Aquitalea magnusonii: one gene and its partner. Each later gene encodes a partner of the first gene's protein in a complex. Links are inferred from orthologs where the notes say so. Each region holds a gene or a part of one and is shown on either strand. Other genes may lie near its edges. The genes, in order: mfd and uvrA.

Region 1 (15,431 bases):
GCGATATCCGCCGCCATGGGGCAGATCTGCAGGTGACGCTCACGCCCACTTACTCCGGCTGTCCTGCCACCGAAGTGATTGAGGCTTCGGTGCGCGATGCGCTGACGGCTGCCGGGGCCGGCCCCCTGCGGCTGAGTACGCAGCTCAGCCCGGCCTGGACCACCGACTGGATCAGTGAGGAGGGGCGGCGCAAATTGCGCGAGTACGGTATTGCGCCGCCGGAGCATCGGGCGGAAACGTCCGAGGACGGCTGGCAGATTCTGCACTTCACGCCATTGCACCCGGCCTGCCCGCGCTGCGGCAGCAAGCATAGCGAGCGCCTGAGCCAGTTTGGCGCGACCGCCTGCAAGGCGCTGTACCGCTGCCAGGACTGCCGCGAACCATTCGAGTACTTCAAACCCATTTAAGCCTAAGTCTTCCGCCAGGGAATCTACGGAGCAAGGACCCCACCATGAGTACGAATTTTCATTTGCTGCGCATCGCCGAAGTGCGCCAAGAGAGCGAAGAGGCGATATCGCTCCGCTTTGAAGTTCCCCCCGCGCTGGCCGACACCTACCGCTTTATCCAGGGCCAGCATCTCACCTTGCGCGCCAATATCGGCGGTGCTGACGTACGCCGCTCCTATTCGATCTGCAGCGGCATTGGCGATGGCGAACTGCGTATTGCCATCAAGCAAGTGGCAAACGGAATCTTCTCCACCTATGCCAACAAGGAACTGCGTGCGGGGCAGCGCATCGAGGTATTGCCACCGGATGGCCGTTTTTTTGTACCGCTGGCCGCAGGCAATAAAAAACATTACCTGGCGATCGTGGCCGGCAGTGGCATCACGCCGCTGTTGTCCATCATCAAGACCACGCTGGCAGTAGAACCGGACAGCCGCTTCACCTTGCTGTACGGCAACCAGCGGCGCGGCACCATTCTGTTTGCCGACACCCTGGCGGCATTGAAAGCCCGCTTCATGGACCGCTTCGCCGTCTATCACTTCCTCTCGCGTGAGGCGCAGGAACTGGAACTGTTTAATGGTCGGCTGGACGCTGCGCGCCTGCAGCGGATATTCGACACCCTGCTGCCGCTCTCCAACATCTCCGACGCCTTTGTGTGCGGCCCCAACGAGATGATCGATGACGCCATCGGCGCTCTGCAGCAGGCTGGCTTGCCGCACGCGCATATCCATACCGAGCGCTTTTGCGTACCGCAGGGGGCCGATACACCGCGCACGGCGCGGGACGATGAAGCGGCACAAGCCACCGTGACGGTAATCATGGACGGCCTGGCCCGCGAGGTGGGATTGTCGGCAGGACAAAGCATTCTGGATGCCGCCGTCAGCGCAGGGATCGATCTACCCTATTCGTGTAAAGGTGGGGTATGCTGCACCTGCCGTGCCAAGGTCCTCGCTGGCCAAGTGCGCATGGATAAGAATTTCGCCCTCGAACCGGCAGAAGTCGAGCAGGGCTTTGCACTCACCTGTCAGGCGCATCCGCTTACCGAAAACGTTGTGGTCAGTTTTGACGAACGTTGACGTGTCGTACTCCGAATGAAGGAGGCCGTTTTCGCATAAGCCGAGTCTGACGCACCACGAATCAAGCAGACCCCCGGATATGGCAAGAACAAAATCCCCCAATTTCGAAGTACAGCGCAGCACCATACTGGAGAACGCCGCGCAGTTGTTTGCGCAGAAAAGTTTCCCCAGTGCATCGATAGCCCAACTGGCTGAATTATGTGGCATGTCGAAGCCGCTGCTGTATCACTACTATCGGGATAAGTTGCATCTCTTGTTTGATATTGCCGACACCTACCTTGACCGCCTGGTGGCCATTGAGGATGAGGTTGCCGGACAAGGGCTGGATACCGAAGCGCACCTGACCGAGCTTATCGTCCGTTTCATGGAAGAATATGCCACGTCGCGCCACTACCATATCGTGTTGGTGCAGGACGTGAAATTCCTGGAGGACGAGGCATACCGCAAGGTGGCCGAGAAGCAACGCCAGGTGGTGGATGGGTTTGCCAGGCTGATTGCCAGCTTGCGGCCGGAGTTGACGGCGGTGCAGATCAAGCCGGTGGCCATGACGCTGTTCGGCATGATGAACTGGACCTTTACCTGGTTTCGTGCCGACGGACCGATAGATAGAGCAGCAATGGCGGAGATCGTCAGTCAGATGTTCCTGCATGGTGTGTATAGCCCCGGCTTGCCGCATATACCCCCCAGGCAGGAGGAGACTCCGCATGAGCAAGTACACCTACCTGAAAACGGCGCAGCATGAACGCGTTGCGCATATCGAAATCCACCGTCCCGCCCAGCGCAATGCGCTGAATGAAGAACTGGTGCAGGAGCTGGAGGCGGCCTTGATGGCCGCAGACCAGGACCCAGGCACCAGTGTGATTGTCCTGTCTGGCAACGAAAAGGCTTTTGCCGCCGGTGCCGACATCGGTCGCATGGCCGAATGGGACTTCCATGATGTGTTTCTCTCCGACTATGTCACCCGGCACTGGGAAAGTGCGCGCACCCTGCGCAAGCCGCTGATCGCCGCGATTTGCGGTTACGCGATTGGTGGCGGCTGCGAACTGGCGATGATGTGTGATGTCGTCGTGGCCGGTGTCTCGGCCAAGTTCGGCCAGCCCGAAGTCAAGATCGGGACTTTGCCCGGCATGGGCGGCACCCAGCGCCTGCCCCGCGCCATCGGCAAGGCCAAGGCGATGGAATGGTGTTTGAGTGGCAATTTCTATAGTGCCGCCGAAGCCGAAAAAGCCGGCCTGGTATCCCGTGTGGTGGCCGACGACGCCGTTCTCGACACCGCTTTCGAACTGGCACAGCAGATGGCCGGCTACTCGCTGCCGGTGCTGATGATGATCAAGGAGTCGCTGGGCCGGGCTTTCGAATCCAGCTTGTCCGAAGGGCTGCTGTTCGAGCGGCGGGTCTTTCACGCCAGTTTCGCGCTGCAAGACCAAAAAGAAGGCATGAACGCCTTTGTCGAAAGACGTCCGCCCGCTTTCCATCACCGCTAATCCCAGCCACGCCTTCGAGACAACATCATGACCCACGCTTATATTTGCGATGGCATTCGCACCCCTTTTGGCCGCTATGGCGGCGCACTGTCCTCCATTCGTACAGATGACCTGGCGGCCATCCCGCTTCGTGCGCTGTGTGAGCGCCACCCTGCGCTTGACTGGAGCCTGGTGGACGAGCTGATTTATGGCTGCGCCAATCAAGCCGGAGAAGACAACCGCAATATTGCGCGCATGGCAGGCCTGCTGGCCGGCCTGCCCGTCTCGGTGCCCGGCACGACCATCAACCGGCTGTGCGGTTCCGGCATGGACGCCATTGGCCTGGCCGCGCGCAGCATTGTGGCGGGCGAGGCCGACTTGATCATCGCGGGTGGCGTGGAGAGCATGTCGCGCGCGCCCTTCGTGTTGGGCAAGGCGGACAAGCCGTTTGCGCGCAGCGCCAAGGTGGAAGACACAACCATAGGCTGGCGCTTTATCAACCCGATAATGAAGCAACAGTACGGGGTCGATTCCATGCCCGAGACTGCCGAGAACGTCGCTACTGATTTCCGGGTGAATCGCTGCGATCAGGATGCCTTTGCGCTACGCAGCCAGCAGCGCTACGCCGCCGCCCTGGCCAAGGGTTTTTTCACGGACGAAATTGTGCCGGTAGCGGTGCCGCGCCCGAAGGGCGAAGCACTGTTCATCCAGCATGACGAACATCCGCGCCCGGATACCACCCTGGCCATGCTGGCCAGGTTGAACGGTGTGGTGCGCGCTGACGGCACGGTGACGGCGGGCAATGCCTCCGGTGTGAATGATGGTGCCGTGGCCTTGTTGATTGCCAGCCAGGCGGCGGTGGCACGTCATGCGCTTACCCCGCGCGCCAGAATACTGGGCATGGCGAGCGCGGGAGTGGAGCCGCGCATTATGGGCATCGGCCCGGCACCGGCCAGCCAGAAACTGCTCCAGCGCCTGGGCCTGCGCATTCAGGACATGGACGTGATTGAACTGAACGAGGCCTTTGCCGCGCAGGGTTTGGCGGTGCTCCGTACATTGGGCCTGGCGGACGATGCCGCGCAGGTGAACCCGAATGGCGGGGCCATTGCCTTGGGGCATCCGCTTGGCGCTTCCGGCGCAAGGCTGGTGCTGACCGCGCTACGGCAACTGGAAGCCACCGGCGGTCGGCTGGCGCTATGCACCATGTGTATCGGCGTCGGCCAGGGCATCGCCATGGTGATTGAGCGCATATAAAGGAGGCGACCATGACCGAACCATTACTGCTGGACTACCCGGAGCAGGGCATTGCCCGTTTGCGTCTGCACCGCCCCGAGGCACGTAATGCGCTGAATATGGCGCTACGCCAGGCACTGGCGGATGCGCTCAGACACTTGTCCGACAGCCCGGAGATACGCGTCATCGTGCTGACCGGCAACGAACAGGCTTTTGCTGCCGGGGCGGATCTCAAGGAACTGGCCGATATCGGCAGCATCGCGCTGATGCAGCGCCAGGTACACAAGCTATGGCAAGCGGTGGCCGATTGCCCGAAACCGATTATCGCTGCCGTGTCTGGCTATGCCCTGGGCGGCGGCTGCGAATTGGCGATGCATGCCGACATTATCGTGGCGGGGGAGTCGGCACAATTTGCGCAACCGGAAATCAAGGTAGGCATCATGCCTGGAGCCGGCGGGACGCAACGCCTGCTGCGTGCTGTTGGCAAGGCGCAGGCCATGCGGATGCTGCTGACCGGTTGCATGGTTGGCGCGCAACAAGCATTGACGATGGGCTTGATCAGCGAAGTGGTCGCCGATGAGGCGGTTGAGCACCGCGCCATCGAGCTGGCACGCAGCATTGCAGCCATGCCACCGCTGGCAGTGCAACAGATCAAGGAAGTGGTTTTGGCCGGAGCCGACGCGCCATTGGCAACGGCCTTGATGCTGGAGCGCAAAGCCTACCAGATGTTGTTTTCCTCGGAAGACCAGAAGGAAGGCATGCAGGCCTTCTTTGACAAGCGAAGGCCGCAATACCTGGGGCGCTAGCCTGTGGTGGTGGGCGCGCCCGGCTTGCGGAAACACCCGGCAGTCTGGCGCAGCGGCAGCCTTGCCATGTTGACATCGCATCTGTGACCGGCGGCGGAAGGCCGCGCGGCTGCTTTGCCCGCCTGGCGGCTGTCGAACGGGGGGACTGGCAAGCCTGAGATGGACAAACGCCGAAACGGTGTCGCAACACTGTTTCGGCGTTGACCGGACTTCAGTGGTTTTGATCCAGGTGCTAGCTCAGCTCCTTCAGCAGCTCCTTCACCCGCACCACGCGCAGGCCCACTTCTTCTATTTTTGACTCCACCCGCAGCTTGTCCTGCCCGGCCAGTTTGTAGTTCTTCTTGCTCTGGATCAGCTGGATGATTTTCATCGGGTCGATCGGCGGGTTCTTGATGAACTGCAACTGGATGGCCACTTCGCTGGCATCCAGCTTGGCCACGCCCAGCGGCTTGGCCAGCAGGCGCAGGCGGTGGCTTTCAATCAGCGTTTTCACCGTTTGCGGTGGCAGGCCGAAGCGGTCGATCAGCTCCTCATGAATGGCGTCGATGTCCTGCTCGGTGTCGCAGGTGGCCAGGCGCTTGTACAGCACCAGCCGTTCATGCACGTCCGGGCAGTAGGCATCCGGCAGCAGCGCCGGGCTGTGCAGATTGATTTCGGTGGTGACACCCAGCGGTGCGTCCAGGTCCGGCTCGCGGCCTTTTTTCAGGTCGCGCACCGCTTGTTTGAGCATCTCGGTAAACAGCGAAAAGCCCACTTCCTGCATTTCGCCCGACTGGCCTTCACCCAGTACCTCACCCGCGCCACGGATTTCCATATCGTGCATCGCCAGATAGAAACCGGCCCCCAGCTCGCCGGACAACTGGATGGCTTCCAGCCGCTTGCCGGCGTCCTTGGTCATGCCGTCCGGGGTCAGCAGATAGGCATAGGCCTGGTGATGGCTGCGGCCCACCCGGCCGCGCAACTGGTGCAGTTGGGCCAGGCCGAACTTGTCGGCGCGGTTGATCAGGATGGTGTTGGCATTGGGAATGTCGATGCCGGTTTCGATGATGGTGGAGCACAACAGCACATTGAAGCGCTGCTGCAGGAAGTCGCGCATTACTTGTTCCAGCTCACGTTCGCGCAACTGGCCGTGGGCTACGCCGATGCGGGCTTCCGGCACCAGTTCGGCCAGTTTCTCGCGCATGTTCTCGATGGTGTCCACCTCGTTGTGCAGGAAGAACACCTGACCGCCACGCTTGAGTTCGCGCAGGATGGCCTCGCGGATCACGCCATTGCTGGCCGGGCTGATGAAGGTTTTCACTGCCAGGCGGCGGTTGGGCGCAGTGGCGATGACGGAGAAGTCGCGCAGTCCTTCCAGCGCCATGGACAGCGTGCGCGGAATCGGCGTGGCGGTGAGGGTGAGCACGTCCACATTGGCGCGCAGGCGCTTGAGCTGTTCCTTCTGGCGCACGCCAAAGCGGTGCTCTTCATCGATGATCACCAGCCCCAGGTTCTTGAACTGCACGTCCGGCTGCACCAGCTTGTGGGTGCCGATGACGATGTCCACCGTGCCCTCGGCCAGGCCCGCCAGCGCGGCCTTGCTTTCCTTGGCGCTGCGAAAGCGCGACAGCTCGGCAATCTTCACCGGCCAGTCGTTGAAGCGGTCGGAGAAGTTCTGGAAATGCTGCTCGGCCAGCAGGGTGGTGGGCACCAGCAGCGCCACCTGCTTGCCGCCCATCACCGCGACAAAAGCGGCGCGCAGCGCCACTTCGGTCTTGCCGAAGCCCACGTCGCCACATACCAGACGGTCCATCGGCTTGCCGCTGCACATGTCGTGGATGACGGCTTCGATGGCATTGGCCTGGTCTATGGTTTCCTCAAAGCCGAAACCGGCGGCAAAGGCATCGTAATCGTGGTGCGACAGGGTGAAGCTGTGGCCTTCGCGCGCGGCGCGCTGGGCGTAGAGGTTAAGCAGCTCGGCGGCGGTGTCGCGTGCTTTTTCGGCAGCTTTCTTCTTGGCTTTTTCCCAGGCCGGGTTACCCAGCTTGTGCAGCGGGGCCTGCTCGGACGGGCCACCGGCATAGCGCGAAATCAGGTGCAACTGGCTGACCGGCACGTAGAGCGTGGCGTTGTCGGCGTACTCCAGCTGCATCAGCTCGGTTTCGCCTTCGCCCAGGTCCATCGACACCAGGCCGATATAGCGGCCGATGCCGTGCTGTTCGTGCACCACCGGGTCGCCGGATTTCACCTCGGCCAGATCGCGCAGCATGGAGTCCGAGCTCATCTTCACATGGCGGCGGCGGGTGTGGCTGCGCGCGATGTGCTGGTACAGCTCGCTCTCGGTGATGATGGACAGCGGTGGTTGTTGCTGGGCAAAGCCGGAATACAGCGGGGCCACCACTAGCGCCAGCGGCATATTGCCGGTGGCAAACTCCTGCCAGTTGTCGATCAGCTGCGGCTTGATGCCGTGTTCCTGCAGGAACTGCACCATGGTTTCGCGCCGGCCCAGGCTTTCTGCGGTCAGCAGCACGCGCTGGCCGCTGTGTTGCAGATAATGCGCCAGCTTGTGCAAGGGGTTGTCGGCGCGGCGCTCCACCGCCAGATCGGGCAGGGCCAGGCTGGTGGCATCCGCTTCGCCAGCAGCCGGGATTTCAATGCGCGAATAAGGCTTGATGCGGCCAAGGAATTCGTCCTGACGCAAGAACACATCGGCAGGCGGTAGTACCGGGCGTTCCGGGTCGCCCTGTGCCATGTGGTAGCGGTTCTGCACGTCTTTCCAGAAGGTGTCGGCGGCAGCGGCCACGTCGCGGTGCAGCACCACCAGCGCCGCTTCCCCCACGTAGTCGAACAGGGTGGCGGTTTCGTCGAAGAACAGCGGCAGGTAGTACTCGATGCCGGCGGGGAACAGATTGGCCGATACGTCCTTGTAAATGCGGCTCTTGGACGGATCGCCTTCCATGCGTTCGCGGTAGTGCTGGCGGAAGGCGGTGACACCGCTTTCATCCGCCGGATATTCGCGCGCCGGCAGCATGCGGATTTCCGGCACCGGGTACAGCGTGCGCTGGCTGTCCGGGTCGAAGGTGCGCAGGCTGTCGATTTCCTTGTCGAACAGGTCGATGCGGTAGGGCAGGGGGCTGCCCATGGGGAACAGGTCCACCAGACCGCCACGAATGGAAAACTCGCCCGGTGCCATCACCTGGGTGACGTGGCTGTAGCCTGCCATCACCATGTCGGCGCGCAGTTGTTCCACATCCAGTTGCTGTTTGCCTTGCAGCAGGAAGGTGCGGCCCAGCAGGTAGCTGACCGGCGCGAGCCGCGTCATGGCGGTGCTGACCGGGGCGATGACCACCTGGCATTCGCCGCGATGGATCTGCCAGAGCGTGGCCAGCCGCTCACTCACCAACTCGCCGTGCGGGGAGAAATGGTCGTAGGGCAGCGTCTCCCAGTCGGGCAGCAAGGCGGCCTTGATGTCGGGGGCAAACCATGGCAGTTCGGCCTTCAGCCGCTGTGCGGCCTGGGCATCGGCAGTCAGGACCAGCAAGGTGTGGCCTGCCTGGGCCAGGCCTGCCAGTACGGCAGCATCCAGGCCATCGGGCAGGGCGGGGCAGCGGGTCTTTTGACCGGCCGGCGCAATGCGGGGCAGTGTGTCCAACATTCTTCTTCACATTCGTGGATCTGCGGGTATTATACCAGCGGGCAATTCATGCCAAAGGTGTGTTTGCCATCCATTTACAAGAGGCCACAAGGCCCGAGACTCGCCATCGATCTGCACCCCATACCAATCAATACTGTCCGGCTGGCGCCGGGCATGGTCAGAACGTGGCTGCAAAGGACTGGGAGAGTGAAAACTAAGGGGCTGTTTGCCGGCGCAATGGCATTTTTGCTGTTTGCTGCCAGCTTGTTGTTGTGGCCCAGGCAGGCGCTGGGTGAAATCCCGCTGTACGGTTTCCTGCCGCATGGCTTGTTTGCCGCTTGGCTGCTGTGGCGTGGTATCGGCGCGGTGTGGTACTGGCCCTTGGCGGCCTTGCTGTTGGGCAGCCAGTGGTTGTCCTGGCCATGGGCCGCGGCGCTGAGCCTGTCCTTGCTCTTGCTGCTGCCGGGTGCCCGCCTGGTGCATGCGCAGCCGCCGCTGGCTGATGGCTCGGCCATTTCCCTGCTGTTGCTGAATCTGCTGGAAGTCTGCGGCTTTCTTGCCGTGCCTCCGGTGGCTCTGCTGGGTTTGTTCTGTTTCTGGCAGGGCAGTTTGACCACGGTATTGCCGTGGATGGCGCTGGCCGCGGCCTGCTGCATGTTGGCCATGACCTGCTGGCTGCCCTTATTGCGCATGCCGGTTCTGCCGGATCGCCGCCGTCTGCTGGAGCTGCTGGTGATCCTGCTGGTGATGCTGGCGGTGTGGTCATCGATGGTCAGCAATGCACACAGTCTGCCCTTTCCCCGTCCGGTACTGTTTTTCCCGCTGATGATCTGGGCGGCTTTCCGTGGCCGTTTGTTGGGTGCCTGCCTGTCCGGCTCGCTGCTGTGCCTGCTGCTTTCGCTGCCGGGCTTCTTGCCCGGACTCTATCGGTATGCCGGCAGCACCGAGCTGATGACGGAAACGGCCTTGTGCCTGACTTTCATTGTGGCCTCCCTGCTGGTGGCCACGCTCAGCGATATTCACCGCCGCAAGGAAGATGAGCTGAACGAGTTCCGTTCGCGGGTGGAGTCGCTGGTCAACAACAGCCCCAATATGATGTCGCTCAAGGGGCTGGATGGGCGTTTCCTGCTGGCCAACCGCGCTTACAGCCGCATGCTGGGGGTGACTGAATACGCCATGGTGGGGCGTACGCTGACTGATTATTTTGCCCCGGAGGACGCACGGCGCATCCAGCAGCAGGATGAGGTGGTGCTCAACTGTCTGGAGCCGCGCCAGTTTGAGGAAAGCTTCAGCGTTGGCGACGCCACCTTCACCATGCTGGTAAGCAAGTTTCCGCTGTTTGACAGCCAGGGTCGTCCGGCCGGGGTGGGCAGTGTGGACACCGACATCACCCGCACCCGTGAAGAGCAGAAGGCCAAGAAGGAAGCCGAAGAGAAATACTGGGCGCTGGTGGAGCAGACCCTGGTGGGCATTTACATTCTGCAGGACGAACGGCTGGTGTACGTCAATCCCAAGCTGGCCGACATCGTCGGCTACCAGCCGGAGGACATGCAGGACATGCCGCTGGAAAGCCTGCTGCCGCCCAGCGAGGCCAGCCGCATCCGGCTGCAGATCAAACGCCGCCTGCGCGACAACATCCAGGTGATGCATTACACCACCCGCGCCATCAGCCGCGATGGCCATCTGGTGAATCTGGAAGTCCACAGCCGGCTGGTGGAGTACGATGGCAAGCCGGCGCTGATTGGCGTGGTGGTGGATATTTCCGACCGTATTGCCGCCGATACCAATCTGAAGCTGGCGGGCAAGGTGTTCGAAAACTCGGCAGAGGGCATCCTGATTCTGGACGCCGACACCCGCATCATCGCCGTCAACCATGCCTTTACCCGCATCACCGGTTATGAAGAGGCCGAGGCGCTGGGCAAGCTGTCGCGCATCTTCAGTGAAAATGACGACGCCGTCAGCCAGCAAATGCTGGCAGCACTGGCGCAGCACGGCCATTGGCAGGGCGAAATGCGCGACCGGCGCAAGAATGGCGACTGGTATCCGGCCGAGCTGTCCATTTCACTGGTGCGCGATGACGGTGGCTTCCTCAGCAACTATGTGGCGGTTTTTTCCGACATCACCGTGCGCAAGCAGGCCGAAGAGCGCCTGCAGTTTCTGGCCAATCACGACCCGCTCACCCGCCTGCCCAACCGCAGCAGCCTGATCAGCCGGCTGGAACAGGCCATTGTCGACATGAGCGGCGAGCCGACCCCGCTGGCGGTGATGTTTATCGACCTGGACCGTTTCAAGCTGATCAACGACTCCTTCGGCCATCAGTCCGGTGATGAACTGCTGCGCGAAATTGCCATTCGCCTGTCCAACTCGGTGGGCGAGCGCGGCCTGCTGGCGCGGCAAGGTGGCGACGAATTCACCCTGCTGCTGACCGAATTTGCCGATCAGGCCGAACTGGCGGCGCTGGCCGAGGACATCCTCACCGTGCTGGGCCGTGGCCTGCGGCTGGAGGAACACGAAGTGTTTGTCACCGGCAGCATCGGCATCAGCGTGTTCCCCAATGACGGCACTGATGCACGCAGCCTGCTGAAAAACGCCGATGTCGCCATGTACCGCGCCAAGGACGCCGGCAAGAACACCTACCAGTTCTTTGACGCCGAGATGAACACCCAGACCTTCGAGCGCCTGCTGCTGGAAAACGGCATGCGCCAGGCGCTGGAGCGGGGCGAGTTTGAACTGCACTACCAGCCGCAACTCAATGCCGCCAGCCGCGACATGTCCGGGGTGGAAGTGCTGATTCGCTGGCGTCACCCGCAACTGGGGCTGATTCCGCCGCTGCGCTTTATTCCGCTGGCCGAAGAAACCGGCCTGATCAAGCCGATTGGCGACTGGGTGCTGCAGGAAGCCTGCCGCCAGATCAAGGCCTGGGACGATGCCGGGCTGCATGTGCCACGGGTTGCCGTCAACCTGTCGGCGCGCCAGTTCGAGCAGACCACGCTGGTGGAAAACGTGGCGCGCGCCTTGCAAACCACCGGGCTGGACGCCAGCCGGCTGGAGCTGGAAATCACCGAAAGCATGATCATGCAAAACCCGGTGGAAACCGTACATCAGCTAGGCGAACTCAAGGCGCTGGGGGTGTGGCTGTCGATTGACGACTTTGGCACCGGCTATTCCTCGTTGTCCCACCTCAAGCGTTTTCCGCTGGATACGCTGAAAATCGACCGCTCCTTTGTCGATGGTCTGCCAGATGACGAAGACAGCGTGGCGATTGCCGAGGCCATCCTGGCCATGGCCAGGAAGCTCAAGTTCAGCGTGGTGGCCGAAGGGGTGGAAAATGCCGCCCAAGCAGACTTCCTGGAGCTGAAAGGCTGTAGCCTGCTGCAGGGCTATCACTTTGGCAAACCGGTGCCGGCGACGGAGTTTCCGCAGTTGGCCGAGCAACTGGCCCGCTCGGCGCGGCTGGCGGTGCTGGCCGACGGGCAGGGCGGGCTGTAAACGGCCAGCGCTTGCGGTTTGGCAGCAAGACCATGGCTTTGCCGTTACAATAGCGCCCATTCCCGTTTACAAGGCTTCAAGCGCATGAGCAACAAGCGACTCATTCACGGCTTTCATGCCATCAACGCCCGCTTGTGGCAGAACCCGAAAAGCCTGATCGAAATCTGGCTGGCCGGCGGCCGCCATGATGAGCGTGCCAAGGCCGTGCTGGACAAGGCCGCTGAAGAAAGCATCAAGCTGCACATTGTCGACAAGGCCAGGCTGGACAGCATGAGCGGCAATGCCCGCCATCAGGGCGTGGTGGCGATGATTGACGCCAGCCGCAACCATGTCGATCTGGACGACGTGCTGGAAAACCTCAGCGAGCCACCGCTGCTGCTGATTCTGGACGGCGTGACCGACCCGCATAACCTGGGTGCCTGCCTGCGCGTGGCCGACGCCATGGGCGCGCATGCGGTGATTGCCCCCAAGGACCGCTCGGCCGGGCTGAACGCCACCGTATCCAAAGTGGCCTGCGGTGCCGCAGAAGTCATCCCCTACATCACCGTCACCAATCTGGCACGCACCCTGCGTGACCTGAAAGACGCCGGGGTGTGGATTGCCGGCACCACCATGGAAGCCGATACCGACCTGTTCCATGTGGATGCCGCTGGCCCGCTGGCCTGGGTGATGGGCTCGGAAGGTGAGGGCATGCGCCGCCTGACGCGCGAACACTGCGATGTGCTGGTGTCCATTCCGATGTGTGGCACGGTGGAAAGCCTCAATGTGTCGGTGTCCTCCGGCATGGTGTTGGCCGAAAGCCGCCGCCAGCGTGTGCTGGCCGCCGAAAAGGCCCGCTGAACCCACGACACCCCACCTCGAAACCCCATGCCATGGCATGGGGTTTCTGTTTATTGGCCCCCTCGCGCTTGCTGCAATGAAAGTGTGAGGGGGAGAGATGGCAAGGCTGCGGAATCAGGTAGTGAGTTGGAGGGCCGTGCTTTGCCGCGTCCGGTGCAATCGCACCAAATGGCTTTGTCAGCCGCCTGCCCATGCCACGGCATGTCGTTTTTTTGATGCAGGACAGTTTTTTGTCATCGCGTGGATCACTTGCGGAACCTGACTGGCTATACTCTGCTCTACTGGTTTTATACCCTTGGGGGGTATTTAAGGTGGGTGATGCGTTCGCCGGATCATGCCTGCCACGCTGAAGCCCCCACCGACGGAGTCAAGACATGGACAGAAGACATTTCCTGCAATGGAGCAGTGCGCTGGCGCTGATGCCGGTGCTGGCACGCAAGAGCCTGGCAGATGGCATGGCCGACATGCCGGGCATGGATCATGCCGCAATGGGACATGGCACCGCCAGCAATGTGGCCCTGCCGGCTGCCGACAGCCTCGGCCTGCCGCGCGGCTTGCCCCTGCCTGCGCTGTCCATGCTGGCCAATCAGGGGGGTAGCGGCCAGTTTGTCGGCCAGTTGCAGGCCGCGCCGGTCAGCCTGCCGCTGTTGCCGGGCAAGCCTGCCACCACCTTCTGGGCGTATAACGGCCAGATTCCCGGCCCGGCCATCGTGGCCTGGGAAGGGGACGAAGTGAACATTGCTTTTGCCAATAAGCTGCAGCAGCCCAGCACCATTCACTGGCATGGCATGCCGGTGCCAGCCGAGCAGGATGGTAATCCGCACAACCCGGTACTGCCGGGGCAGCAGCAGGCCTACCGCTTCCGTTTGCCGCCGGGCAGCGCAGCCAGCTACTGGTATCACCCGCATCCACATGGCCATACCGCGCAGCAGGCTTATATGGGGCTGGCCGGGGTATTCGTGGTGAAAAGCCGCCACGACCCGCTGGCCCATCTGCCGGAGCAGTGGCTGGTGCTGTCCGACCTGAAGCTGGATGCCCATGGCCAGATTGCGGATAGCAGCGCTGCCGACCGGCATGATGGCCGCGAAGGCCAGTTCGTGCTGGTGAATGGCGGCTGGCAGCCGGTCATTGCGCTGGCGGAGGGCGAACGGCAGCGCTGGCGCATCTGGAATGCCAGCAGCGCGCGCATCATGAAACTGGCCTTGCCCGCGCACGAGGTACAACTGGTGGGCACCGATGGCGGGCTGATTGGCGCGCCGCGTCACATTGATACCTTGTTGCTGTCGCCCGGCGAGCGGGCGGAAATTGTCGTGACCGGACGCTTTGCTACAGGCCAGCCCTCCGCCCTGCAGGCACTGCCCTACAACCGTGGCAAGGCGATGAGCCCGGAACAGGCCGCAACCCTCACCCTTGCCACCATCCGCCAGGCAGGCAGCAAGGCCACCGCCACGCTGCCGGACAAACTGCGCGATATCACTGCGCTGGGCGAGCCTGCGGTAAAGCGGGTGGTTAACTTCAGCGAGAACATGGCCAACCCGGCGGCGATGTTCCTGATCAACGGCAAGAAATTCGACATGAACCGGGTGGATTTCAGCGGCAAGGTCGGCCAGATCGAAGAATGGGATATCGTCAGTCAGGCGCACATGGACCACCCCTTCCACATCCACGGCACCCAGTTCCAGGTGATTGCCCGCACCGATGACGGTGTGTGGCAAACCGAGCCCTTCCTGGCCTGGCGTGATGTGGTGAATATTCCGGCGGGCGAGACTGTGCGGCTGCGCTTTGTGCAGAGCATGCCCGGCCTGCGCATGTTCCACTGCCATATCCTGGAGCACGAAGATGCCGGCATGATGGCCATGCTGGATGTCCGGCCATAAAGCAGCCAGGCACAACAGCGCAGGGCTGCCGGTGTTACACTGGCAGCCCTGTTTTCAATCCAGAACGCGGAGTCTGCATGAGCCTTGCCCCCAAAAACGACGACTGCTGCCATGGGCAGCCGGAATCCAGTGGCAAGAGCGTGACCCAGCCCAATAAGGCGGCCCTGCTCAAGCGGCTGGCCCGTATCGAGGGCCAGGTGCGCGGCATCAGCGGCATGGTGGAGTCCGACCGTTACTGCGTGGACGTGCTGACCCAGGTGGCGGCGGTCAAGTCGGCACTGGACGCCGTGGCCATGCAGTTGCTGGAAAACCACATGAAGGGTTGTGTCAGCCGCGCATTGCAACAAGGCGACGCTACCGGCATGGTGACTGAGTTGATCGATGTGGTGAGAAAGGTGCGTTAACGCATCTTGACCGGAAATTTCATGGCGGTCAGTCATGTCCGCATCTGGCTGTGGAATACTCTGTTTTCCCACCCGGTCAGGAGACGCCTTGTCATGAAAATCCTACTGCCTGCACTGGCAGGCCTGCTGCTTTCCTCGCTGCTGCAGGCCGATCCCTTGCCATTCGAACAGTTCATGCATCTGCACC
Region 2 (14,828 bases), 1.9 Mb from region 1 along the record:
CGCGCTTGCATTGGGCAGGCGGGCCGGGCCAGCTGGATGATGCTTATCTGTACAGCCTGAATGAGCGCAGCGGCTTCATCCTGCTCGATAGCTGGCGCAGTGGCGATGCCGAAATATTGCGCAATGCCGTGTCGCACCTGTGGCTGCCGGTGTTGCTGCTGGCCATGCTCTCCATGGCGGGTATCACGCGCTTGTTGCGGGCGGCATTGCTGGAAGAGTGCGGCAAGGAGTACGTCACGCTGGCGCGGGCCAAGGGAGCAGGGCGCTGGCGCATTCTGTGGCGGCATGTGCTGCCCAATGTCAGCGGCACCCTGGTGACGGTGCTGGCCCTGTCCTACAGCAGCCTGCTGGAAGGTGCGGTCCTCACCGAAACCGTGTTTGCCTGGCCGGGCATAGGCCGCTATCTGACCACGGCGCTGTTTGCCTCGGATGTGGCCGCCATTCTGGGGGCCACGCTGGTGATAGGCAGCAGCTTCGTGCTGCTGAACATGCTGGCGGACAGCCTGGTCCTGCTGCTGGACCCGCGCAGTCGGCAGGCCGACATCGCTCACCCCTCATCGCGATAAATCATCATGTCAATGTTGTCCAAAACCAATGCTTTTACGCTGGGCAGCGCCATCATCAGCGGCATCATCGCGCTGGCGGTACTGGCACCCTGGCTGACCCCCTGGGACCCTAACCTGCAAAACATCAGCGAGCGCTTGCAAGCGCCGTCGGCCAGCCACTGGCTGGGAACCGACGGCTTCGGCCGCGACCTGTTGTCGCGGGTGCTGTTCGGCACCCGGCCCACCTTGCTGCTGGTGGCGCTCATCCTGCTGCTTACCGTGCCGCTAGGCCTGCTGGTGGGCATTACTGCCGGCTATCGTGGCGGCTGGCTGGAGGTGCTGCTGATGCGGTTGACCGACGCCTTTCTGGCCTTGCCCAGCCTGGTGATTGCGCTGGCCTTTGTCGCCATCCTGGGGCCGGGCCTGCTCAATGGTGCGCTGGCGCTGTCGCTGACCAGCTGGCCCGGTTTCGCCCGGCAGGCGCGTGCCGAAACCCTCAGCCTACGCCGCAGCGACTACCTGGCTGCCGCCCACATGCAGGGCATCAAGGGCTGGCGGCTGATGGTGGGGCATATCCTGCCGCTATGTCTGCCCGGTGCCATCGTGCGCACTGCACTGAACCTGGGGGGCATCATTCTGGCTGCAGCCGGGCTGGGCTTTCTCGGCATGGGGGTGAAACCGCCGATGGCCGAATGGGGCGCGATGGTGGCCGAAGGCAGCAAGGTGATTTTTGACCAGTGGTGGGTGGCGGCGGCACCGGGTGGTGCCATCTTGCTCACCAGCCTGGCCTTCAATCTGCTGGGCGATGGCCTGCGTGACAGAATGGACCCGCGCCATGCAGCCTGATCAACAAACGCCTTGCTTGCTGGATGTAGAGGCGCTGACCATTTCCTTGCGCCAGCAGCCGCAACGCCAGTTGGTAAAAGGCATTTCCTTTACCATGGGCAAGGAGTGCGTGGCGCTGGTGGGGGAGTCTGGCTCCGGCAAGTCACTGACTGCGCGCGCACTGATGGGCTTGCTGTCCCCGTCCTGCCAGTTGCAGGCACAGCGCTTGTCCTTTGCCGGGCAGGATGTGCTGTCGCTGGGTGAAAAACAATGGCGCAGCCTGCGGGGCCGGCAGATTGCCATGGTGCTGCAAGACCCCAAATACGCACTGAACCCCGGTTTGCGCATTGGTACGCAGCTGGAAGAACCCTTGTTGCTGCATACCCGCCTGTCCCCGCGCGAACGGCGCGACAAGGTGCTGCACATGCTGGATGCGGTTGGCCTGCCCGACCCGGCCCGCTTGCAACATGCCTTGCCGCATCAGCTATCCGGCGGCATGGGGCAGCGGGTGATGCTGGCCATGGCCCTGATCACCGAACCGGCCTTGCTGATTGCCGACGAACCCACCTCGGCACTGGATGCCGCCCTGCGCGAGCAGATGCTGGCGCTGATGTTGCGACTGGTGGCTGAGCAGGGCAGTGGCCTGTTGCTGATCAGCCATGACCTGCCGCTGGTGGCGCAGCATTGCCAGCGCGCGCTGGTGATGTATCAGGGACGACTGGTGGACCAGCTGGCAGCCGCGGATTTACCGCAGGCTACCCACCCCTATACCCGTACGCTGTGGGCCTGCCGCCCCGGCAAGCACAGTCACGGCACGGTGCTGCCGGTATTTGACCGGCAATGGCTGGAGACGCTGGCATGACACAGCAAACCATCATCCGTTTACAGGGGTTTGGCGTCAGCCACCAGGCAGGCAGAAACAGCCGGCAGGTGGTGCATGATGTTGATCTGGAGGTCCGGCAGGGCGAGTGTTTCGGCCTGATCGGCGCTTCCGGCTGCGGCAAGTCATCCCTGCTGTGGGCATTGGCCGGGCTCAATCCGCACTGGCATGGCACCATGTCCATATTCGGCACCGCGCTGCGGCCGGGGCAGCCTTTTGCCGGCCAGTTGCGGCGCGATGTGCAGATGGTATTCCAGGACCCTTACGCCTCCTTGCACCCGCGCCATCGCTTGCGGCGTACCCTGAGCGAGCCATTGCAGTTGCAGGGCGAGCGGGACATCGCGGCACGCGTGGATGCCGCCTTGCAGGACGTGGGGCTGGAGCCGGACATCGCCACGCGCTATCCGCACCAGATTTCCGGCGGCCAGCGCCAGCGCATTGCCATCGTGCGTGCCTTGCTGCTGCAGCCGCGGCTGTTGCTGCTGGATGAACCCACCTCGGCGCTGGATATGTCGGTACAGGCGGAAATCCTCAACCTGCTGACCAGGCTGAAACAGCAACAAAACTTGTCCATGCTACTGGTCAGCCATGATGGCGATGTGATCGATCACCTGTGCGATCGTGCCGTCCACATGCAGGCCGGACGCCTTAGCGCCGAATCCAGGGGGCAAACAACATGAAGTCACAAGCCTTTGCAGCCATGCTGCGCTAAGCCTGCAACCGGGTGGAAGCAAACGACCCGCGCCCCGCCAGTGCCGATGTAGTCATCATCGGTGTGGTCGGGGTGAGTGCAGCCCTGCATCTGGCCCGGCGCGGCCTGAAAGTTGCCTTGCTGGAAAAGGGCCTGGTGGCGGCCGAGCAATCCAGCCGCAACTGGGGCTGGGTGCGCCAGCAAGGGCGCGTTCGGCGAATTGCCTGTCGCGGTAGCACGCGACCGCCAGGCTATCTTTGCGCCGCAACGCATCCCCAAGCACCAGACCCGCTGGAGCGGCTTCGACGGCAAAGTCATCTCGCTGTATGCCCGGAATACGACTGTTCGGGAAATCCAGGCCCATCCGGAAAAGAGGGATGGCACCGCAGTCTCACCCAGCCGGATCTCCTCCATCACCGATGCCGTCAGCCAAGAGGTCAAAGCCAGGCAGGCTCGCCCGCTCGATACCGCTATCAAAGTGTGGTGTGGCTAATCCAAATAACAAAAAGCCCATGTCCGCTAGGAACATGGGCTTTTTATCAACAAAACAGTAAGGAAGTCGCTGTCAGAACGGGATGTCGTCGTCCATATCGTCCAGCTTCGGTGCCGGTTTGGCTTCCATGCGACGCGGCGCGGCCGGTGTGGCGGCCGGACGGGACTGGGCAGCCGGTTCGCCGTAGGCGTAGTTGTCGTCCATGGACGAGCCGCCTTCGCGCTTGCCGCCTTGCAGGCTCAGTTCGTTCACGCGCACATCCGGCGACAGTTGTTTCTGGCCTTCCTTGTTCTGCCATTCGCGCAGGGTGAGCTGGCCGTACACGGTCACTTGCTGGCCCTTGCTCAGGAAGTTTTTCAGCGATTCGCCGCGCTTGCCCCATACCTGGCAGCTGAACCAGTTGGTGGTCTTGCGCTCGCCAAAGCCGATGTCGCTGGCCACGCGGAAGCTCAGCACCGGTTCGCCGCTCGGGGTGTAGCGCAGTTCGGCGTCTGCCGCCAGGCGTCCGTCAAAAGTGATGCTGTTCATGTGGATCTCCGATTCGATTCGATAATGCTGCGCCGGTATTGGCCGACGCATGATTGCAGGGTGAGGTGCGTCCTGGCAATGGCCGCACCGTCAGGAATAAGTGGCTTCAACCAGTTGTTTCACGCTGTTTTCGTCCCAGCCTTGCTGGGAAACCTTGAGGTAGGCTACCCGGTCTTCCATCACCACCACCGCTTCGCTGACGCCGGCGAGGGCGGACAGCTGCTGTGATAGCTGTTGCGGGTTGCCTTGCCAGTCCTCGCCGATGTGGAACATCACCGAGCGCACTGCCTGTGGTGCCTGCATGCTGAAGGATGCCAGCAGCCAACTGGCCATCAGCAGGCTGGTAAAGCCGAACACACCGGCCGGGCCGTAATGGGTGTACAGCCAGCCGCCGGCGGCGGCCCCCATGAACAAGCCAAAAGACTGGGCCGTATTATACACACCGATGGCCGTCCCTTTGGCATCGGCCGGGGCAATTTTTGAAATCAGCGAGGGCAGGGTGGCTTCCAGAATGTTGAAGGCGATGAAATACAGGCCCAGCCACATCACGATCTGCCAGAAGCTGTCCAGCGCCAGTGCCATGCCCAGCTGGGCGGCAGTCATGATGGCGATGGCACCGATGAATACCTGTTTGAGCCGGGCTTTTTTCTCGCCATAGATGATGGCAGGCACCATCAGCAGGAAGCCGATGACGGTAACCGGCAGGTACACCTCCCAGTGGTGGGCCTTGTCCAGGCCTGCGGTCTTGATCAGGGCAAACGGAATGGTGACGAACATGGCCATTTGCGCGGCATGCAATGCGAAAATGCCGTAGTTCAGCCGCAGCAGTTGCGGGTTTTTCAGTACCGCCGGCAGGCGTTTGGTATTGGCTTCGGTATCCGAGTGAAAGCGCGAGATGGCCGGGTCGGGGATGATCAGCCACACGCCCACCAGCGCGGCCAGCGACAGCGCGCCAGTGAGCGCGAAAATGCCGTTGACGCCGATGTACTGCGCCAGTACCGGCCCCAGCACCAGGCTGACGGCAAAGGTGGTACCGATGCTCATGCCTATCATCGCCATGGCGCGGGTGCGGTTCTCTTCGCGGGTGAGGTCGGCCAAGAGGGCGGTGATGGCGGCGGAGATGGCACCGGAACCCTGGATCACGCGGCCGATGGTGAGGGTGACAATGTCGTGCGCACCGGCAGCCACGAAGCTGCCGATGGCAAACAGCAGCAGTCCGCCGTAAATCACCTTCTTGCGGCCGATGCGGTCAGACAGCATGCCCAGCGGCAGTTGCAGCAGGGCCTGGGTGAGGCCGTAGCTGCCCAGTGCCAGGCCAATCAGGGTGTGGTTGTCGGCTCCGCGCAGGGTTTGCGCGTAGATGGCAAACACCGGCAGGATCAGGAACATGCCCAGCATGCGCAGGGCGTAAATACCAGCCAGCCCGAGGCTGGCGCGCAGTTCAAGCGAATTCATGTGTGTTGTCGTTATCGATTCAGGAGTCAGGCTATCAACGCCGCCGATGGCCAGCGGTTTACCTTGCAGGCCATTGTCCTGCGCTGCCTTTTTTGCTGCAGCGCATACTTTGGTGGAGCGGCGGTAGCCAAGTCGGGTATATTATCAGGTTCCCCGACCGACTGAGTAACGCTCTCACACATGGACACCATCCGCATTCGTGGCGCTCGGACGCACAATCTGAAAAACGTCAATCTGGATTTGCCGCGCAACCAGTTGATCGTCATCACCGGCCTGTCCGGTTCCGGCAAGTCCTCTCTGGCTTTTGACACCCTGTATGCCGAGGGCCAGCGCCGCTATGTAGAGAGCCTGTCGGCCTATGCGCGGCAGTTCCTGCAATTGATGGAAAAGCCGGATGTCGACCTGATCGAAGGCCTGTCGCCAGCCATTTCCATCGAACAAAAAGCTACCAGCCACAACCCGCGCTCCACCGTGGGTACTGTCACGGAAATCCACGACTACCTGCGCCTCTTGTTTGCCCGTGTGGGCGAGCCGCACTGCCCGGAACACGGCGTGCCGCTGGCATCGCAAACGGTCAGCCAGATGGTGGACCATGTACTGGCGCTGCCGGAAGAAACCCGGGTGATGATCCTGGCCCCGGTGATTGTCGGTCGCAAGGGTGAAAACCTCGACCTGTTCGACGACCTGCGCGCCCAGGGCTTCATCCGTGTGCGGGTGGATGGCGAAGTCTACGAAATCGACAGCCTGCCCAAGCTGGACAAGAACAAGAAGCACACCATCGAGGTGGTGATCGACCGCCTGAAAGTGCGCGAGGACATGAAGCAGCGGCTGGCGGAAAGCTTTGAAACCGCCTTGCGCCATGCCGAAGGCCGCGCCATTGCGGTGGAGATGGATAGCGGCCAGGAACACTGGTTTTCGGCCAAGTTTGCCTGCCCGGTATGCAGCTACAGCCTGCCGGAGCTGGAACCGCGCCTGTTCTCCTTCAACAACCCCATGGGTGCCTGCCCCAAGTGTGACGGCCTGGGCGAAATCACCTTCTTCGACCCCAAGCGCGTGGTGGCCCACCCGGAGCTGACCCTTGCCGCCGGTGCCATCAAGGGCTGGGACAAGCGCAACCAGTTTTACTTCCAGATGCTGCTGGCGCTGGGCGAGCATTACGGCTTTTCGCCTACCGAGCTGGCCTTTGAAGACTTGCCGGAAAAAGTGCGCCATGTGGTGCTGCACGGTTCCGGGCGCGACAGCATCGAATTTGTCTACATGTCGGAGAAGGGCACCCGCTTTACCCGCGCCCATCCGTTCGAGGGCATCATCCCCAACCTGGAACGTCGCTACCGCGAAACCGACTCCAGCGCGGTGCGCGAGGAACTAGCCAAGTACCAGAACAACCAGCCCTGCCCGCACTGCCAGGGCTCGCGCCTGCGGCTGGAGGCGCGCCATGTGTTCATCGGTGGCCGCACCCTGCACGAACTGAATCAACTGCCGCTGAAAGAAACTGCGGCCTTCTTTGCCCAGCTGGAATTCAGCGGTCAGAAGCAGGCGGTGGCGGAGAAGATCGTCAAGGAAATCAGCGAGCGGGTGTCCTTCCTGAATAATGTCGGTCTGGACTACCTCAATCTGTCACGTTCCGCCGATACCCTGTCCGGTGGCGAGGCACAGCGTATCCGCCTCGCCAGCCAGATCGGCTCCGGCCTGACCGGGGTGATGTATGTGCTGGATGAGCCATCCATCGGCCTGCACCAGCGCGATAACGACCGCCTGCTGGCCACACTGATGCGCCTGCGCGACATCGGCAACAGCGTGATTGTGGTGGAGCACGACGAAGACGCCATCCGCGCCGCCGATTACCTGGTAGACATGGGCCCCGGCGCTGGCGAACACGGCGGCGAAGTGCTGGTGGCCGGCACGCCGGCTGATGTGGCAGCCAATGAAAATTCGGTGACCGGTGCCTTCCTGTCCGGCCGCCGCCGCATCAACTGGCCGGGCGAGCGCCGCGCAGTCAACCCGGAACGGGTGCTGAAGCTGCATGGTGCTACCGGCAATAACCTGAAGAACGTTTCGCTGGAGCTGCCGCTGGGCATGCTGGCCTGCATTACCGGCGTGTCCGGTTCCGGCAAGTCCACCTTGATCAACGACACCCTGTACAAGATTGCCGCACGCGACCTGAACGGCGCCAGCGAAGAACCGGCACCTTACGACAGCATCGAAGGGCTGGAGCTGCTGGACAAGGTGATCAACGTCGACCAGAGCCCGATCGGCCGCACCCCGCGTTCCAACCCGGCCACCTATACCGGCCTGTTCACCCCTATCCGTGAACTGTTTGCCGGGGTGCCGCTGTCGCGTGAGCGCGGCTACGGGCCGGGCCGGTTCAGCTTCAACGTCAAGGGCGGGCGTTGCGAAGCCTGCCAGGGCGACGGGGTGATCAAGGTGGAAATGCACTTTTTGCCGGACATCTACGTGCCGTGCGACGTGTGCCACGGCAAGCGCTACAACCGTGAAACACTGGAAGTGCAGTACAAGGGCAAGAACGTTTACGAAGTGCTGGACATGACAGTGGAGCAGGCGCTGGAGTTCTTCAGCGTGGTGCCGGCAGTGGCCCGCAAGCTGAAAACACTGATGGACGTGGGCCTGGGTTATATCCGCCTGGGGCAGAGCGCCACCACGCTGTCCGGTGGCGAAGCGCAACGGGTGAAGCTGGGGCTGGAACTGTCCAAGCGTGACACCGGCCGCACTTTGTATATTCTGGATGAACCCACCACCGGCCTGCACTTCCACGATATCGACCTGTTGCTGCAGGTATTGCATCGCCTGCGTGAAAACGGCAATACCGTGGTGGTGATCGAGCACAATCTGGACGTGATCAAAACCGCCGACTGGCTGATCGACCTTGGCCCGGAAGGCGGCGCGGGTGGTGGCCAGATCATTGCCACCGGCACACCGGAACAGGTGGCGGATAATCCGCTCAGCCATACCGGGCGTTATCTCAAGCCGCTGCTGCAACCGCGCACCTGAGCGCGGCACGCGCTGCGCAGTACCAAGCCGCCGCCGGCCACATTGCCATATCGTTGCCGACGGCGGCAAACACCGTAGAATGAGCACGCGTCGCTTGCTGGCGCGTCACCCACACCCGATGAGGATGCAATGCTATCGCTTGGCAAGATTGACCATATCCATATCCGTGTCACCGATCTGGCAAAGGCGCAGGGCTGGTACCAGCGTGTACTGAACCTGGCACCGGACACCCGCTACAAGCACATGCAGAGCGGGCCGCACGGCGTCGTGATGCTGATGAACAGCAATGGTTCGGTGCGTCTGGCCATTTCGCAGGAAGACAAGCCGGTATGTGAGCCGGGCTCGGTAGCCTTTCTGGTCAGCGGCCAGGATTTTCTGGAATGGATAGACCAGTTGGCCGGCGAGCGGGTGATCGACCGCGCGGGCCAGACGGTGGCGCGCGACTCGGTGGTGGATCACCAGTTTTTCTGTTCCATCAGCTTTGTCGATCCGTTCGGCAACCCGTTCGAGATCGTCAGCTACGACCATACCTGGCTGGCAGGCAAGCTCAAGCTGGCCAGCAAACCGGCCTGACCGGCTGCGTGCTACCGCATTGGCCACCAACCCGCTACGGCGGGTTTTTTCATGCCTGCCGTGCTGAAAAATGCTGTCAAATCAGGAAACTGGGTGAGGTGATGCCTGAGTGTCGTCAATTGGCGACTCAAAAAGTGCTGCCATTTCAATAACTTGGGTAATTTCTTGCCATGCTTGTCGCTCACTGCCGACAACTGGCATGGTCTGGGTGGGTGCTTTTCAATGCAAAGCATTGTTTTTAAATGACAATGTGTGGCTGGCATGGTGTTTGCAAAAACAGGCTTGTCTTCCAACCACATTGAAAGAAGCTCATGCAAAAGAAATTGCTTGTTGTTGCCATGCTTTCCCTGCCTCCGGCCAGTCTGGGATTGATCAATCTGGTATTTGCCGCCTCTCCCGCGCCGCAGACACAGTCAGAGCAGCCAGAGGCTTCGGCACCACAAGGCAATCTGCCTGATGCAGCACCGGAGCAAGACAGCAGCATGCCGCAGCCCGCCGGACAACAGCAGTAAAGCTGCCACACCGGGTTTGAACCGGTGACGTAACAAGGCCCGCCAATGGCGGGCCTTTTTCGTTCCAGCCATGGGTCGACTGCCGTGCGGCACCGGCCGGACGTGGCCTCTGCGCAGCTTGCTCCTGGCCTTCCTGCCAAGCAAAAGGCCCGCAAAATTGCGGGCCTGCGTTGAACAGGCTCAGCCTGTTTCAGATGGCAAAACCATGTCCGTTAGCGGGTAGGGCGTTGCAATGGAATGGACATTTCATGACGGAACAGATTGTGCGGGTCAACCTTGTTTTTCAGCGCAATCAGCCGGTCAATCAATGCCTCATCCTGGTAGTAAAGATGCAGCCAATTCGGATCAACCTGGGTTGAGCCATCGTTGACATATTTCATATCCACATCGGGATAATTGATATAGCAGCCCTGGTATGCCGGCAGTAGCGGGCGATTACCCGTCGAGGCATGCACGGCATTGTAAATGCGGCGAATCCAGGCTACTTGCACGTCGTCCTCTTTCGGGTCAGTCCAGTAGGTCTGATATTGTGCCTTGAGGATGGATTGACGTTGCGGAACGGCAGTATGTCCAGTGCCATTGGCATTGATCTTGCCGCCATAGGAGTCAATCTGCACCAGGGATTGCGTCATTGCCGTGTCGTTAAGGTTGGTCAGGTTTTCAAACAGCGCTTTGCATACCTCATCGCTGAAGTTTTCAATCTGATATTCAGACTTATATTTGCCACGCTGATTATTACCCGAGCCATTGATGCTTTGGGTGACATAAATCCAGTCCATCGCCATCAGCGGGTCTGCCTGGCTGAGTGTCATGCCGGCATCCCGGCGTCCCAAGGGGTTGATATTGGGAAGCAGGAAGGCATCATGAACCACACCGGGTTTGCCTGCTGCATCATTCATCTTCTGGATGAAGTCATTCAGTGGCTTGTCGCGCTCACCGCCAACCAAACCATCTATACCGGTGTACTGGATGGCCAGGACAATATTGTCGTCACTATTGATGTGATTGAGCTTGAACAGGGTAAACAAGCCCCCATTGCCAATTGCCGGGTCCGGATTATTGGAATTGGCATCATTGTCATGAAACCATTGCCAATAAGCCTGCAGCAGTTTGGTGAAATTTTCCGGGTGCGCCTGGAACCATTTCCAGTCATATTTCAGCGGATACCAGTATGCTTGTTGCGGGGCTTCCGGCAGTTTGGCGTAGTAATAATTGATGATGATGCCAAAGTTGCCGCCACCCGCACCGCAGCAGGCCGTAAACAGCATGCGGTCGGTTTCATCGGTACTATCGGCCCGTACATGCTTGAATTGCAAGCTTTTACCATCCGCGGCGGCGACCAGGATATCCACGCCGCTGACCCAGTCTACCGTCAGGCCATGCAGGCGGGACAGCAGGCCATAACCACCGCCACTGACGTGGCCACCAACACCAACCGAGTAGCAAGAACCACCCGGAATGGTTTTTCCTGCTTGTCTGTAGAGTGAAATGTAGCCATCCCAGTTTTGATTGCCGGTGGCAATACGGAACTGATAGCCGTGACCATCCTTGTCATAAGGTGACTTGACCTTGCCAGCGGCATCATGATCCATGCCTTTCATTTCACCAAGGTCAATGATGGCAAGTTTTTCTGTGGCATTCAGACGGTTGGAAACAAAACCTTCATAGCAATGGCCACCGCTGCGTACCGTAATGCGGAAGCCTTCGCTTAAGGCTTCATTGGCTGCGGTTTGCACTTCTTCCGGTGTGCTGCAGATATAAATACGCTGCGCGCCATCTTCGCTGGTAATTGGCCAGCGCAAATTAAAACCCTTTTGTAGGGCGATATATGTTTTATTGTTGCTTTCAATCTTGTTCATGATAAATCCCATCGGTTATTAATCAAACAGCAAGGCGACTCATTGCTGAGAATTTTCTTGCCCTGCGGTATGAATTGTTGGTCTGCTGAGCTGAATTATCAATAAGTTATATTGTATTTTTCTTATTAACTGTACTTTGGTTCAGTATCTGCGGTGTATGTCATTTAAATGTCAGGTCCTATATTAGTGGCCGATATTGTTGAGAAATCAGTGTGGCTGTGACTGATATTCAAGATGTGATGACATTTGAAAATGACTGGGGTGGTGTTGGTCTGTGTATGGAAATTGCACCCAATGGAACGTATTGCAGTCGATATTCTCTATCGAAATACATATTTGTATTACTTAATATATTTAAGGAGTGTTTTGTGAGATTGAAAGACTTTGTGTCCATTGTTGTGATTGCCTCGATGTTGGTAGGCTGTGCCAGTGCCAACTTGACTGGCTTTCTGGGTTCGTTTCGTCATGCCGGGAGTGGCCAATATACTGATACTGATCAGGCAATTCCGTTTATTTCAATGCTGTTTGATAATGGAGGCGTGGTAAATATTGATGTGGGTGAACTGCCATTTGTTTATGCCAAGCTCAACCAGGATGGAGAGCTGGAATCGGTTCGGCCACTCGAGGGCGGAGTCAGGCTGGATGATGGCCAACTGCTACAGGGCTATCACTCTGATTCCTATGTCATCCGGCGCAGCTACAGTAAAACAGATAGTCAAGGGCCTGTGGTGATGCCGGACAAACCCGACGCCCTGGCCGCCTGGTTAAGTCCGGATATGCCACCAGCCATTCTGTTTCTGTATCAGCAAGATCAGTCTGGTGGCATCAAGTTGGAAAATGCGGCGCAGTTTCTTAGCGGGGGCGCCAATATGGCCAGCCACCACATGCAGGCACTATTGGCGGTAGAGCCGGCCATTTACGAGCTGGTACCGGGAAGTGACTACCGTCGTTTCTTGCAGCAAATGGCGACACGCAGCAAGCGCTGTGATAGCAAGGGCGACGAGCGCAGCCTGGCGACGGTGCCTTGTCTGCCCAATCACCAGTTGCCGGTGATTTTTGCCATCAAGGCCAAACGGGTGGTTCACCTGAGTCAGGAAATGCTCAATCACGCCTTCGGTGGTAAGGCTGATCTGCCGCTCATTCCTATTGATGCAAGTAAGACCAGCCTGGAAATTGATGCCAACAGGCAGCGCATTACCGCCTTGTTCACGCATTATGAGGATGCCCATGAACAGGACCTTCCCTTGCAATGGCGCTGTGATCACGCTGATCACTGCTATCCCAGCGGTATTGCCGCTGACAACGATGAAACATTGGTGTATGCGGTGTTTGCCACCAGCGCCATGCGTTTTGCCCGTTATCTGGATGCCAAAGTGCCTTTCACGCTGAATCGCAGCCCTGCCTTGCCGCCTCCGTCTACGCCGGAAACATCGCTTGCCGATCAGCAGCGCCGCGGCATGATCCATTCCAAAGCCTAAGCCCTCGCTACGGCATGGCTCAGTCCATGACCGAACCGGGTGGCGGACCGCGGAGACCTCCTCTCCAGGTGTGCTTAGCCCGGCGCTGCTGGCGGCTTGCTGCTGATGTCGTCATGCCAGGACTTATTGCGTAACCAGTACAAGGCCCGCCATTGGGGGGCCTTGTTCGTTTCAGCGCGCTAGATCAACGCTGCGGTGGTAGGGCTTATAGTCCGTGCAGGCTGGCCATCTCATCCAGCAACTGGCGCTGCAATTGCTGCATGGCGGCGCAGGGCTGCTGCTGGCGAATGAAGTCCAGCAGCGGGTCGACTACTTCGCTGCTAAGGCCCGACAGGGCTTCGATGGTGGCGAGGCCACAGAACGGCACATAGGCTTCGGCATAACCCCCTTCGTGCATCAGCACCAGCTTGCCGGCGCAGTGTTGCTGGGCAAACCTGCGCAGCAGGGTGGTCATCTGGCGGAAAGTATCGCTGTGGGCCAGCATGCGTGCCAGCGGGTCCACCGCATTGGCGTCAAAGCCGCAGGCGACGATGATCAACTGCGGCTGATAGCGTGCCAGTGCCGGCAGCACCATGAGCTGCATGGCGTACAGATAGGCGTCGTGGCCGCTGCCCGGTAACAGCGGAATATTGATATTGGCTCCCAGCCCGGCCCCTGTGCCGCGGTCTTCACTGCCGTTGTAGCCCGGCGGGAAGCAGCCATCCTGATGAATCGACATGGTGAGAACGTCCGGGCGCTGGTAGTAGATGGCCTGGGTGCCGTTGCCGTGGTGTACGTCCCAGTCCAGCACTGCCACCCGTTCGATGCCGTAGCGCGCCTTGGCCGCTTCGATGGCGACGGCGATATTGGACAGGAAGCAAAAGCCCATGGCGGCATCCGGCAGGCAGTGGTGGCCCGGCGGGCGGGTCAGCACATAGGCATTGGCCACCTCGCCGCGCCACACCGCATCCACGGCGGCGATGGCAAGGCCGGCAGACAGGCAGGCAATGTCATAGCTGCCCGGCCCGACCGGGGCTTGCGGGCCGAGTTCGCCACCACCGGCATCGCTGATGCGCTTGAATTCATCCAGATAGGCGGCGCCATGTACCCGCAGCAGGTCTTCACGGCTGGCCGGCGCGGCTGTGCATTGCCGCAACTGGCGGCTGATGCCGGCCACATCCAGCAGGTTTTTCAGCCGGCGCTTGGTTTCCGGCGATTCGGCATGGCCGGCGGCGGCTGGCGGCTGCACCCAGCCGCCCACCGGCAGCGTCAGTGCATGCAGGCCGGTGCTGTGCCACATGCACAGCTCATCAAAGTAAAAGGCGGTCGCGGATGTCATGGCTTCTCCTCGTTTTCAGGCGTGGGCAGGGGTGGGGCGGGGTGTTTGCAGCGCCAGCAACAGGGCCAGCGACAGGGCGGCCACCACCGTGGCCAGCAGTAGCAAGACATGCAGGCTGCCGCCATTGGCGGCGATCAGTTGACCGGCCAGCGCCGGGCCGATGGCCAGGCCGCCACCGATCACCAGATTGGTGGCATTCATCAGCTTGCCGCTGTGGTCGATGTCGGCCAGCGTGGCCAGGATGAAGGGCAGGATGAAAGTCCAGCTGAACTTGAACAGCAGTGCTGCGGTGGCAAAGCGCGCCAGTGCCGGGTTATGCAGCAACAGCAGCATGGCCGCCATCATCATGGCAAAGCCGGCCAGCAGCAGTCGGGAGCGTGGCAGGCGGCGGCCAATCAGCGAGGCAGTACCGGCACCGGCCACACCCAGCAAGGTGGCGATGGCGAAGATATTGCCGCTTTGCTGTGGTGCAATGCCGGATTGCACGGCAATCTGGCCGACAAAGGTCCACACCCCGCTCAGGCTGATGTAAAACGCCAGCGTGGCGATGATGCCCAGTGCGGCCCGGCCCCGGCGTGGGCCGGAAGCGGCTGGTGCGTGTGTTGGGGCTGCGCCTTGCTGGCCCTGGGGAAAACAGCGCGCCAGCGGTGCGCACAGCGTCA

The links.
Region 2: the proteins of mfd (region 1) and uvrA are in contact, whole or in part, in a crystal structure (PDB 4DFC), measured with the Escherichia coli proteins. The link is inferred for Aquitalea magnusonii from one-to-one orthologs.

Annotation. Positions count from the first base shown.
Region 1 is NZ_AP018823.1:3,300,555-3,315,985, reverse strand. Bases 5,054-9,006 are described here. They hold mfd (transcription-repair coupling factor), read right to left. Parts: upstream 8,656-9,006; coding sequence 5,254-8,655; downstream 5,054-5,253. Other genes in these bases: DLM_RS15745 (EAL and GGDEF domain-containing protein), read left to right, coding at 8,842-9,006. Outside these bases: 1,2-phenylacetyl-CoA epoxidase subunit PaaD, read left to right, coding at 1-407; 1,2-phenylacetyl-CoA epoxidase subunit PaaE, read left to right, coding at 452-1,519; DLM_RS15770 (TetR/AcrR family transcriptional regulator), read left to right, coding at 1,599-2,261; DLM_RS15765 (enoyl-CoA hydratase-related protein), read left to right, coding at 2,224-3,003; pcaF (3-oxoadipyl-CoA thiolase), read left to right, coding at 3,031-4,236; DLM_RS15755 (enoyl-CoA hydratase), read left to right, coding at 4,248-5,021; more of DLM_RS15745, read left to right, coding at 9,007-12,123; 23S rRNA (guanosine(2251)-2'-O)-methyltransferase RlmB, read left to right, coding at 12,208-12,963; DLM_RS15735 (multicopper oxidase family protein), read left to right, coding at 13,338-14,840; DLM_RS15730 (metal-sensitive transcriptional regulator), read left to right, coding at 14,918-15,244; DLM_RS15725 (hypothetical protein), read left to right, coding at 15,338-15,431. UniProt on the Escherichia coli protein: Couples transcription and DNA repair by recognizing RNA polymerase (RNAP) stalled at DNA lesions. Mediates ATP-dependent release of RNAP and its truncated transcript from the DNA, and recruitment of nucleotide excision repair machinery to the damaged site.
Region 2 is NZ_AP018823.1:1,448,154-1,462,981, forward strand. The notes cover bases 5,277-8,626. They hold uvrA (excinuclease ABC subunit UvrA), read left to right. Parts: upstream 5,277-5,597; coding sequence 5,598-8,426; downstream 8,427-8,626. Other genes in these bases: DLM_RS07090 (MFS transporter), read right to left, coding at 5,277-5,417; DLM_RS07100 (VOC family protein), read left to right, coding at 8,556-8,626. Outside these bases: DLM_RS07055 (ABC transporter permease), read left to right, coding at 1-566; DLM_RS23935 (ABC transporter permease), read left to right, coding at 573-1,391; DLM_RS07065 (ABC transporter ATP-binding protein), read left to right, coding at 1,381-2,232; DLM_RS07070 (ABC transporter ATP-binding protein), read left to right, coding at 2,229-2,930; DLM_RS07085 (single-stranded DNA-binding protein), read right to left, coding at 3,507-3,962; more of DLM_RS07090, read right to left, coding at 4,053-5,276; more of DLM_RS07100, read left to right, coding at 8,627-8,999; DLM_RS22975 (hypothetical protein), read right to left, coding at 9,011-9,298; DLM_RS07105 (hypothetical protein), read left to right, coding at 9,311-9,511; DLM_RS07110 (BBE domain-containing protein), read right to left, coding at 9,724-11,370; DLM_RS07115 (hypothetical protein), read left to right, coding at 11,589-12,848; DLM_RS07120 (class II histone deacetylase), read right to left, coding at 13,054-14,166; DLM_RS07125 (MFS transporter), read right to left, coding at 14,182-14,828. UniProt on the Escherichia coli protein: The UvrABC repair system catalyzes the recognition and processing of DNA lesions. UvrA is an ATPase and a DNA-binding protein. A damage recognition complex composed of 2 UvrA and 2 UvrB subunits scans DNA for abnormalities.